DNA from 2 places in the Exiguobacterium sp. SH3S1 genome. Region 2 is predicted to be linked to the other one. Evidence: riboswitches for the same ligand, from Rfam matches in the RefSeq annotation. Region 2 holds a riboswitch; the other holds the start of a gene.
The links. Region 2 has a riboswitch for thiamine pyrophosphate ahead of EVJ26_RS14515 (energy coupling factor transporter S component ThiW). Riboswitches for the same ligand answer to the same signal wherever they lie in the genome.

Region 1: another riboswitch for thiamine pyrophosphate. It lies ahead of thiT (energy-coupled thiamine transporter ThiT); the one in region 2 lies ahead of EVJ26_RS14515 (energy coupling factor transporter S component ThiW).

Annotation. Positions count from the first base shown of each region.
Region 1 covers NZ_SJUW01000001.1:205,777-210,500, forward strand. The annotation lists gene EVJ26_RS01075 (DAK2 domain-containing protein) at 1-1,220, opposite strand, end outside; gene EVJ26_RS01080 (Asp23/Gls24 family envelope stress response protein) at 1,243-1,605, opposite strand; gene rpmB (50S ribosomal protein L28) at 1,858-2,046, shown strand; gene EVJ26_RS01090 (thiamine diphosphokinase) at 2,104-2,691, opposite strand; gene thiT (energy-coupled thiamine transporter ThiT) at 2,691-3,263, opposite strand; TPP riboswitch at 3,338-3,437, opposite strand; gene rpe (ribulose-phosphate 3-epimerase) at 3,457-4,113, opposite strand; gene rsgA (ribosome small subunit-dependent GTPase A) at 4,115-4,724, opposite strand, start outside.
Region 2 covers NZ_SJUW01000003.1:21,890-26,613, forward strand. The annotation lists gene tnpB (IS200/IS605 family element RNA-guided endonuclease TnpB) at 1-664, opposite strand, end outside; gene EVJ26_RS04485 (VOC family protein) at 853-1,251, opposite strand; gene EVJ26_RS14515 (energy coupling factor transporter S component ThiW) at 1,256-1,519, opposite strand; TPP riboswitch at 1,583-1,681, opposite strand; gene EVJ26_RS04495 (hypothetical protein) at 1,706-2,026, opposite strand; gene EVJ26_RS04500 (aminoglycoside phosphotransferase family protein) at 2,071-3,039, shown strand; gene EVJ26_RS04505 (hypothetical protein) at 3,040-3,786, opposite strand; gene EVJ26_RS04510 (ribonuclease FAU-1 family protein) at 3,996-4,535, shown strand; gene EVJ26_RS04515 (tetratricopeptide repeat protein) at 4,585-4,724, shown strand, end outside.

The DNA.
Region 1 (4,724 bases), on a different contig from region 2:
TGCTCAGCGGCCATGATGATGTTCGAGTTGTTCGGGAAGATGAAGACGTGCTCGGCGTTCGCCGCTTCAATCGCTTTGACGATGTCTTCCGTCGACGGGTTCATCGTCTGCCCGCCTTCGATGACATGTGCGGCACCGAGCGAACGGAACAGTTCACTGACACCTTCACCCATGGCGACGGTGACGATCGCGTAAGGCACTTTCGCTTTGACGGCAGTCGCTTGAACGCCGTGCTGGTTGGCACCGTGCTCTTCTTCAAGAATCGTCGAATGCTGTTGACGCATGTTCTCGATCTTGACTGCGACAAGCTCACCAAAACGTTGTCCTTTCGTGATGACGTCGCCCGGCGTCTCGACGTGAACGTGGACTTTGAGCAACTCTTCGTCGGCGACGACAAGGAGAGAGTCTCCGAGTTCAGACAGCTCGTTACGGAACACGTCCTCATCGAACGGAGTCTGTTTCAACTTTTCGTCTTGGAAACGGACCATGATCTCCGTGCAATATCCAAATTCGATATCTTCCGTCGACATGAAACCTTGCGCAGCATGGTGTTCTGCCTCAACGAGGGCATCCATGACCGGTGCGTGCGGCTTCTCGAGCTCTTTCCCTTCAAGGCTCGCGAGGAACCCTTCATAGATGACGAGGAGACCTTGACCGCCTGAGTCGACGACACCGACTTCTTTTAAGACCGGCAACAAATCAGGTGTCCGTTCGAGCGAAGCTTTCGCTTCCGTGATCACTTGCTCCATGAACTCATTGAAGTCGCTCGTCGACTCAGAGGCACGGAGCGCTTCGTCGGCCGCTTCACGAGCAACCGTCAAAATCGTTCCTTCAACCGGTTTCATAACCGCCTTGTATGCCGTGTCGACGCCACGTTTGAGTGCCTCGGCAAAGTCGAGTGTCGATAATTCTGTCTTTCCTTCGATTGATTTACCGAAACCACGGAATAATTGGCTTAAAATAACACCCGAATTCCCACGGGCCCCCATAAGTAGACCGCGGGCAAACTTTGATGACACGTCAGCGATATTCGCCGTGTTGAGTGCGGCCACTTCCTTCGCACCTGAAGTCATCGTCAAATTCATGTTCGTTCCCGTGTCGCCGTCTGGGACCGGGAAGACGTTAAGCGAATCCACGTAATCTGCATTTTGGCTCAAGTTGGCTGCACCGTTTGCGACCATCTGCGCAAACACCAATCCATCTAAACGTTTTAACCCCACACCAAATCCTCCTTCGTTCTCGTCAGTCATTCGTCAGACGAACGCCTTGTACGAATATATTTACCGACGAAACGTTTAATCCTAAAGTTTCACCGAGCGTGTATTTTACACGACTTTGCACGTTGTACGCGACTTCCGACACTTTCGTCCCGTAGCTCACGATGATGTGCATATCGATATGTACGTCTTCTCCATCTTGACGTACGACAACGCCACGCGCATAGTTCTCACGTTTGAGCAGTTCTGCGATCCCGTCTTTCAGTTGAGCTTGTGACGCCATTCCTACGACGCCGAAACATTCCATCGCCGCACCGCCCGCGAGTGTCGCGACCACGTCGTTCGTGATATCAATATTGCCATATGTTGTCTTCATTTCAATTGCCATATGGAGTAGCCTCCTTTATTCGGAATGATTCCTACAGTATATTCTACAATAAGTACCTAGTTATTAAAAGGACATGCCCCTAAACTCGGTCAATTGTAACCGCAACCCTCATTCATTATTAAAATCCTCATCCGTAATGTCAAGTTTTTTTCTTGTCATCCGGTTATTTTCTAGTTGCATCGTGAAAAAACCCATGCTAATATAAACGAGTGTCTATTAGGACGAACCCACATAAAAAAGGAGGGGAAACGCATGGCACGTAAATGCTACGTAACAGGTAAGTCACCTAAGTCAGGTAACAACCGTTCGCACGCACTCAACAAGACAAAACGTACTTGGGGTGTAAACGTACAAAAAGTTCGCATTCTCGTTGACGGTAAACCTAAACGAGTTTGGGTTTCAGCTCGCGCTCTTAAATCAGGTCTCGTTGAACGCGTATAATTACCATACACGAACGAAATAAATCCCAGCGGCATGCGCCGATGGGATTTTTTTTGTTTATTTCTTTATATACATAATCAAGACGTTGCCGCTATGAACGAGCAAGTCCGCCTCTTCCGCCGACCACTCGTTTGAGATCGTCAGCGCCTCATGGCTGACGACGTCATGGTTCTCGAGCGGGTACTTGACGCCACGAATCGAGACCGAGGCCCGTTTCCAAGGTACGAGCGACAAGTAATGGTCAGGACGACGCGGGAGACGATAGTCCCCTTTTCCGACGAGGCGGACTTCTTGCCCGTCTGCGAACAACCGCATCTCGGGGTACGCCTCGAGCAGACCGACGTTGCTGAGCGTCATATCGAGTCTGCCTCCGAGTGCACCGTACACGTCGATCACGTCCGCCCCTTTCCCTCGTGCCGCCTCGAGAGCGATCTCAAGGTCGGTCACGTCTTTTTCAGACGGATAACGGACAGCTTCCTCCGGCACGGTGCCTGTGAACGAATCAAAGTCACCGACGAGCAGGTCCGGCTTCATCCCACGGTCGAGCAGCGTATGATAGCCGCCGTCGACGCCGATGACGTAATCGGCGTTCCGAGGAAGCTCAGGGACCGCTTCCGGGCTCGCAGCCACAATCAAGACGCGCATTATCTGATGTCCCGTGTCGCGAGCGTCGCGAAGCGCGGCGCCGACGTGAACAAGATCACGATCACGACCGCCGAGACGAGGAACGACGGCAACATATACGTCAAGTTATAGCCGAGCGAGTACAAGACGACCGGTCCTTCCGCATACTCGGCGAAGAAGACGATGCCGGAGACGACGTGCGCAACATATCGGAGCGCCGAGCCGATCAACGCCCCGAGAATCAAATAGAACGTGAGCGTTTTCTTGGCGCCGTCTTTTGCCGACTGTTTGACTTGACCGGCGAAGATACCGGCGACTCCGACGAGGCCGTAGGCGACCGTGTAGTCGAGTAAAAACTGGACCGGTGTGAAGATATAGGCCCCAAATAACAGTTGTAGCGTCCCGACAAGCGCGCCTGTCGCGAGTCCGCCTCTCAATCCATGCCGATACGCCATCACGAGAATCGGCAGCATCGCCAGGCTGACTGCTCCGCCTTGCGGCAACCGATATGGGATGAGCATGTCAAAGATCAGTCCGAGCGAGGCGAACAGCGAGATTTCAATGAGCGCCTGTAGTTTTAAACGTTGTTTCATCTTATTCCCTCCTTGATATGAGTGAACGACAAAAAGCAGCATGACGTAAACGCCATGCTGCTATCGTGTAGCAACGTGCATTTTCGCCACATCCCTACGTCCGTGTGAACGGAACAGGTTCAAAGGGTTAGCTCATGCCTCTCAGCCACAGATGTGACACCCCTTGCGACAATATTTGTTGTTCTACAGACGATTATACACGAGACGCGTTGCGAATGCTATCGATTGCGTCTTTATAGCTCGGTTCGTTATAGATGGCCGAACCGGCAACGAGGACGTCAGCACCTGCGTCGATACAAAGTTTTGCCGTCGCAGGATTTACCCCGCCATCGATCTCGATTTCGAAGTCGAGACGACGCGCTTGGCGCATCTCGCTGAGCGCCGCGATCTTCGGGACGACCGCTTCGATGAACGCTTGGCCGCCAAAGCCAGGGTTCACGGTCATGAGCAACACCATATCGACATCACCGAGCACGTGCTCGATTGACGACAACGGTGTATGTGGGTTCAAGACGACACCACACTTAGCGCCGGCTCCTTTGATTTGTTGCAATACGCGATGCAAATGGTTTGTCGCCTCGACATGGACCGTGACGATATCGGCGCCTGCTTGAACGAAGTCCTCGACGAACCGTTCCGGCTGGTCGATCATCAAATGGACGTCTAATACCATGTCCGACTTGTCACGCAAACTTTTGAGTACCGGCAGTCCAATCGAGATGTTCGGCACGAACTGACCGTCCATGACGTCAAAATGAATGTAATCGGCCCCTGCTTCTTGGACCGCTTTGACCTCTGCCTCAAGGTTGGCAAAATCGGCCGACAGGATCGATGGTGCGATTTTAATCATGTTAGTACCTCCGTTGTCTATCTTTTAATTCCTCCATAAACGTAACATAGTTCGCATAGCGGGTGGAAGCGATTTCTCCGGCCTCGACCGCCGCTTTGACGGCACAACCTGGCTCGTTCAAATGGGCGCAACCACGGAATTTACAGTCATCGTGCCGCAAGACGAATTCAGGGAAACACCAACGCATCTCCTCGACTTCAAGTTCTTCCGGGAACTCAAGACTCGAGAATCCAGGTGTATCGGCGACGAACCCGTCCGCGAGTGTGATGAGCGTGACGTGACGCGTCGTATGCTTCCCGCGGCCAAGCGCTTTCGAAATCTTACCAGTCGCGAGTTCAAGCTCCGGTGCGACCGCGTTCAGCAACGAACTCTTCCCGACGCCGGTCTGTCCGGCGAATACGCTCGTCTTGTCTTTGAACGCACTGCGGATGAGCTCGATCCCAGCTCCGTCTTCGGTCGACGTCTCAATGACTTGATAGCCGATCGAACGGTATAGCGCTGCCGCCGCACTAATTTTTTCCTTTTCAGCTTCTAGCAACAAGTCCATCTTCGTCAACACGATGATCGGGTGAACTTGCTTCGATTCGATCAAAATGAGAAAGCGGTCAAGC
Region 2 (4,724 bases):
AGTGGCGGTCGTTCGGGTACACCGTCCGGTCCGACAAGATTGCGAAGTGCTTCAGACCGACGTCGACGCCGACCGAGGAGCCGGTTTGAGGAAGCGGCCCGATGTCCTGCTCGACCTTCAGGGAGACGAAGTACTTGCCCGTCGCGTTCCGGCGGATCGTGGCGCTGAGGATCCGGCCCTCGACCCGTCTCGAGTTGGCGAACCGGACCCACTTCAGCTTCGGCAGTTTGAGCCGTTCCCCGACGATCGACATCTCGGGGTTTTGCGACCTGCCCTGGATGTTCGTCGTGTACGACTGGACCGGGTTCCGTTTCGACTTGAAGCGCGGGTGCCCGTTCTGTTTCGTGAAGAGCCGCTCGTAGCCGTCGGCCAGGTGCTTCAACGACCACTGCAGGGCCGTGCTGTCCACCTCCTTCAGCCACGAGAGCTCCTCTTTCATGGATGGGAGCGCGTCGGAGCACGCGCCATAGGACAGTCCCGCACCGCTCGCCTGGTACGTCTCGTCCCACTTCGCCAGGAAATGGTTGAAGACGAAGCGGGCGCAGCCGAGCGTCTTGGCGATCAGGACCTCCTGTTCCTTGGTCGGGTAGATGCGGAATTTATAGCCCTTGTGTGTCGACACGCCGTTCACCTCCTCTAGGTATTTATACCCAGAAAAGGTCATGGCGATTCATCACCCACTTTCGCTAGGGCTTCGCCCCGATCGCTTAGAAGTGGGCGTATTCTCGCCTATTTTTGATAAATAGCCTCCAAACGGTACGTACACGCTGTATTTCTTTTTATGTACCTGTTCGCAGACAGCGGGAAACATGGAGGTGTGCGATGCGGACGAAAAAAAGCGAGGCGAGCGCCTCACTTAATCAAAAACGTGTCCCGAAGCTCGATAATCGTGCCTTCTGGGGCTTGTAGTTTGCTCAGGTGGCCATCGACGACGAAGTAGATATTCCCGCCGTGTTTCGGCAAGAACGTGACACCGAGCGCCTCGAGCCGACCGACTTCCGCTTCAAGGTCATCGACGTACAAGGCGAAGTGAACGGGTCCGGCCGCATGTTTCGAATACGGCGATAACGTCTCGTCGGTCTTCGCCGTCTGGAGTTCGATATAGAAGTCGCCGAGCTTGAGCCAACTGTTGAACGCCCGGGTATGGAAGTTGGGTGACTCTTGGACGAGCTCAAAACCGAGCGCTTCATAAAATTGCTTCGACGCCGCGTAGTCGGGCGTTTGGATACAGAGATGGTGGATTTGTTTCATCGTGTCACTCCTTTGCTTTCATTTTAGCGAATAGGAGCCTGAAGCGGAACTTTTCTTGAACGAAGACGTATACGACACCGAGGAGGGATCCGGTCACGAACGCGACGAGGACGGCACCAATCGGACCGACGGTGACGGCGGCGATGACGTTCACCATATGTTGCACCGGATAGGCCCTGGCGACACCGGTCGGGATGGAGATGAATAGGGAGCCGATGATGGCGATGGCGATGAGCATCGCCATCCAAGTGAGTTGTTGAATACGCATGAAGTGTCTCCTTTCAAAATGAAAACGCCACTTCTCCAAGTGGAAAAGTGGCGTGGACAGACAGACGTATCCAAGCCACTTCCCTACGCTGGTATGAGCCAGATCAGGTTCGAAGGGTCCGGCAGTTGCCGTCTCAGCCCGAAGGCTCCCCTAGTGGTCGTTTATTGGTTTGAGTATAGCATAACGTTATTTTGTTGCCTCAATTTTTCGCGGTCGGAAGATGAAATAAATGATACCGCTATACAGGGCGTATAAAAACAGGGAAAACACGAGATTGATGAGCCACGGGAGTGTACCCATAAATACGGTGACCGAGGCGTTACGGAACCAGCCGAGTGAAAGACATAGTCCGACAAAGCTGAGCACGATCGTCGTCCAAAAGCTGATATCTGGACGCCTCGACACGCGGCGAACGACTAGACCGATTATGAAGCTGAAGACAGCCGTCGTACCTAAATACATATAGAGTAACGCATCAACCGGGTATGAATAATAGACAACGTCCATATTATTTCCTCCTAAACGAAGTGTGGTGAAAGGAAGTGAGGTCAGTGAGGGGTGCGATCCCATGGCGTGACGAGTCTTACCGTGAACAGTTCGAGCACTGGCTCGATGGTCACGTGCCAGGCGTGACGTGGCGGGTTGTGAAAGATACCGATTTGACATACTTGATGTATGGAGAGTACGGAGCAGACCGTTACTACGCCAAGGCGGTGACGCCAATTAGTGATGGCGAGGCTGAACTGTCGATGCATCTAGCCGAACGGCATCCGGGACTCGTCCCGGAGGTCATCGCCATTGACGCGACACACAACTGGCTATTTATGCGGGACATCGGCGGGGATGCACTTCGCGAATACCCTAAGCACAGTCGGTACGAAGCGGCTGTGCGTCAATATGCGAAACTACAGAGAAAAGAAGCGAATTACATGGATACTCTTTTGGCCTACGGCATCCCGGACCGGCGTCCGGCTCGTCTAAAAGAAGAGATACGGACGTATTTACCCGAGTTATGTACGGGGTTAGATCGAGATAGGGCAGAGGCGGTGCTGGCGCTCCAAGACGAACTCCTCACCATGTGCGACGAGCTCGCGACTGGGCTGCCGATGAGTCTCGAGCACGGCGACTTACATGGCGGCAACATCTTTTGGCGCGAACAGACGGATGACTTATGTATTCTCGATTGGGGCGATGCGACCGTCACCCATCCGTTCTTCAGCGTCCGTGTGTTTTGGAACGCGCTCTACGACTTGTTGCCAGAAGACGATGAAGTCGCATGGTATGAACAGATTCAGAAGATGCGTACCGTCTACTTGGCTGAGTGGGAAGGTGTAGCGCCTCGGGACATGCTATGGCGCCATTTGTTGATCGCTGAAGAGCTCGGTTGCGTGTATCGGGCGCTGTCGTGGCATGTATATGTGACCAACTATCGGTATGATCCGTCCGAGTCAGCCGATAAACCGGCCCAATGGCTTAACTTGTTCCTCGAGTATCGGGACTTGAAACGTCGCGGTACGTGATCACTCGTTCTTCTCGAGCAGGTTTTCATAATCCGTCTCGTTCCAAAACAGCTGGGCGATCGACTCCGGTGCTTTCAAAATCTCACCGTCTTGGTCGTAGACGATAGCGTAGCCGTTTTCGATCTCAAAGACGATCAAGTCGGCCGTCACTTCCTTGACGCCGTTCCCGGCAATGATGACGTTCTCGATTGGGTCGCGTGCGACTTGAACTCCCCATTCGTCGAGCTCGACGATGAGCGCTGACGTGTAGGCATGGCGGTCGTAAATCGATTGAAACTCGTCTTGCGTCAATGTGACGTCGGTCGGCGGGGCACTCGTCCCGTATTTGCGCTTCGCAATCTCCTCAACGAATTGCGTGAACGACTCTTCTTGCCAAAAGAGCGGTGCGACCGACTCGGGACCGTTGGCAATCTCACCGTCTTCATTCTCATAGACGGTCGCGTACGTACCGTCGTCGAGCTTGAACGGATAAATATCGGCGTATGTATGATGGATCCCGTCCCCGGCGATGACGACGCGTTCGAACGTCTCCCGGAACGGTGTTAGCCCTTGGGTTTCGAGCGCTGCTAACAAGTCTTGGGCAGTCTCGTGTTGGTCAAAGACGTCTTTGAAATCTTCTCGTGTCCATTCGATCGTCGCTTCTTCATCTTGTTCGTTCATATCAGGAGAGACGATTGGTTTCTCGGCTTGATCGGTACAGCCTGTCAGCAAGAACGCGCTTAAGCCAAGTAGTCCTAACCGTTTCATAAAACAACCCCCTAGTAAGTTACATTATTTCCCTATTTTACATTAGCGTAGCATGTATGAAATGGGATGAGAACCTGGATACTTTCTCATCTAGGGCAAATGGAATCGCTACCTTGTCTGGTTCAATCAATACAACCTGTACGATTGAACAGGGGAATGTCGACTTTTGGCGAACACATTTAGGAAACTGATCTAAAGGAGAGAGAGAGATGCCAAAACGAAAATTTGCCAATCGTCGTGATTGGGAACGCATATTAAAAAATCGATACGCGCAAATGGAGGTGCGGGACGACCGCTTCTCGGGCACCGTCGCCCTCTTCCAAATTGACGCCGTCCGAGCCCCGCAATATAAGATGCATAACGGCGAGGAGTTCATCGTCGCCGACGCAGGTTACGCGTGGCTCCAGTACTTCTCAGAACATGAACCGTTCGGGGTGACCGTCATGTTCGACGACCGGGGCAACATCGTCCAATGGTACATCGATATCGTTGAAGGGATCGGGTATGAGGATGGGATTCCGTACATGGATGACCTCCTGCTCGACATCCTTATCTTCCCGAACGGTGACGTCGTCCGTAAAGACGAGGATGAGTTCGAAGCGGCAGCCAAGTCAGGTGAGCTCACGCCGGAGATGGTCGACCGTGGCTGGCGTGATTTCAAGGCGACGCTCGATCGGATCGAACGCCGCGACTTCGTCTATTTTGATTTAGCGAACGAGCATTACGAGCAGTTGAAGCAAAAGCTTTGAGTCTTCCCGTACTGCTTTTGGTACAGTGAAAGAACAGGGGGGAAGATAGATGAAACAAATTGATCTCGAGAAGTGGCCGCGTAAAAAGCATTATGAGTTTTTCAAGGCGTTTGACGCCCCGCATTTCAACGTGACGGCGAACGTCGACGTGACGAAGCTACATACGTTCGCGAAGACGCGCGGACAGTC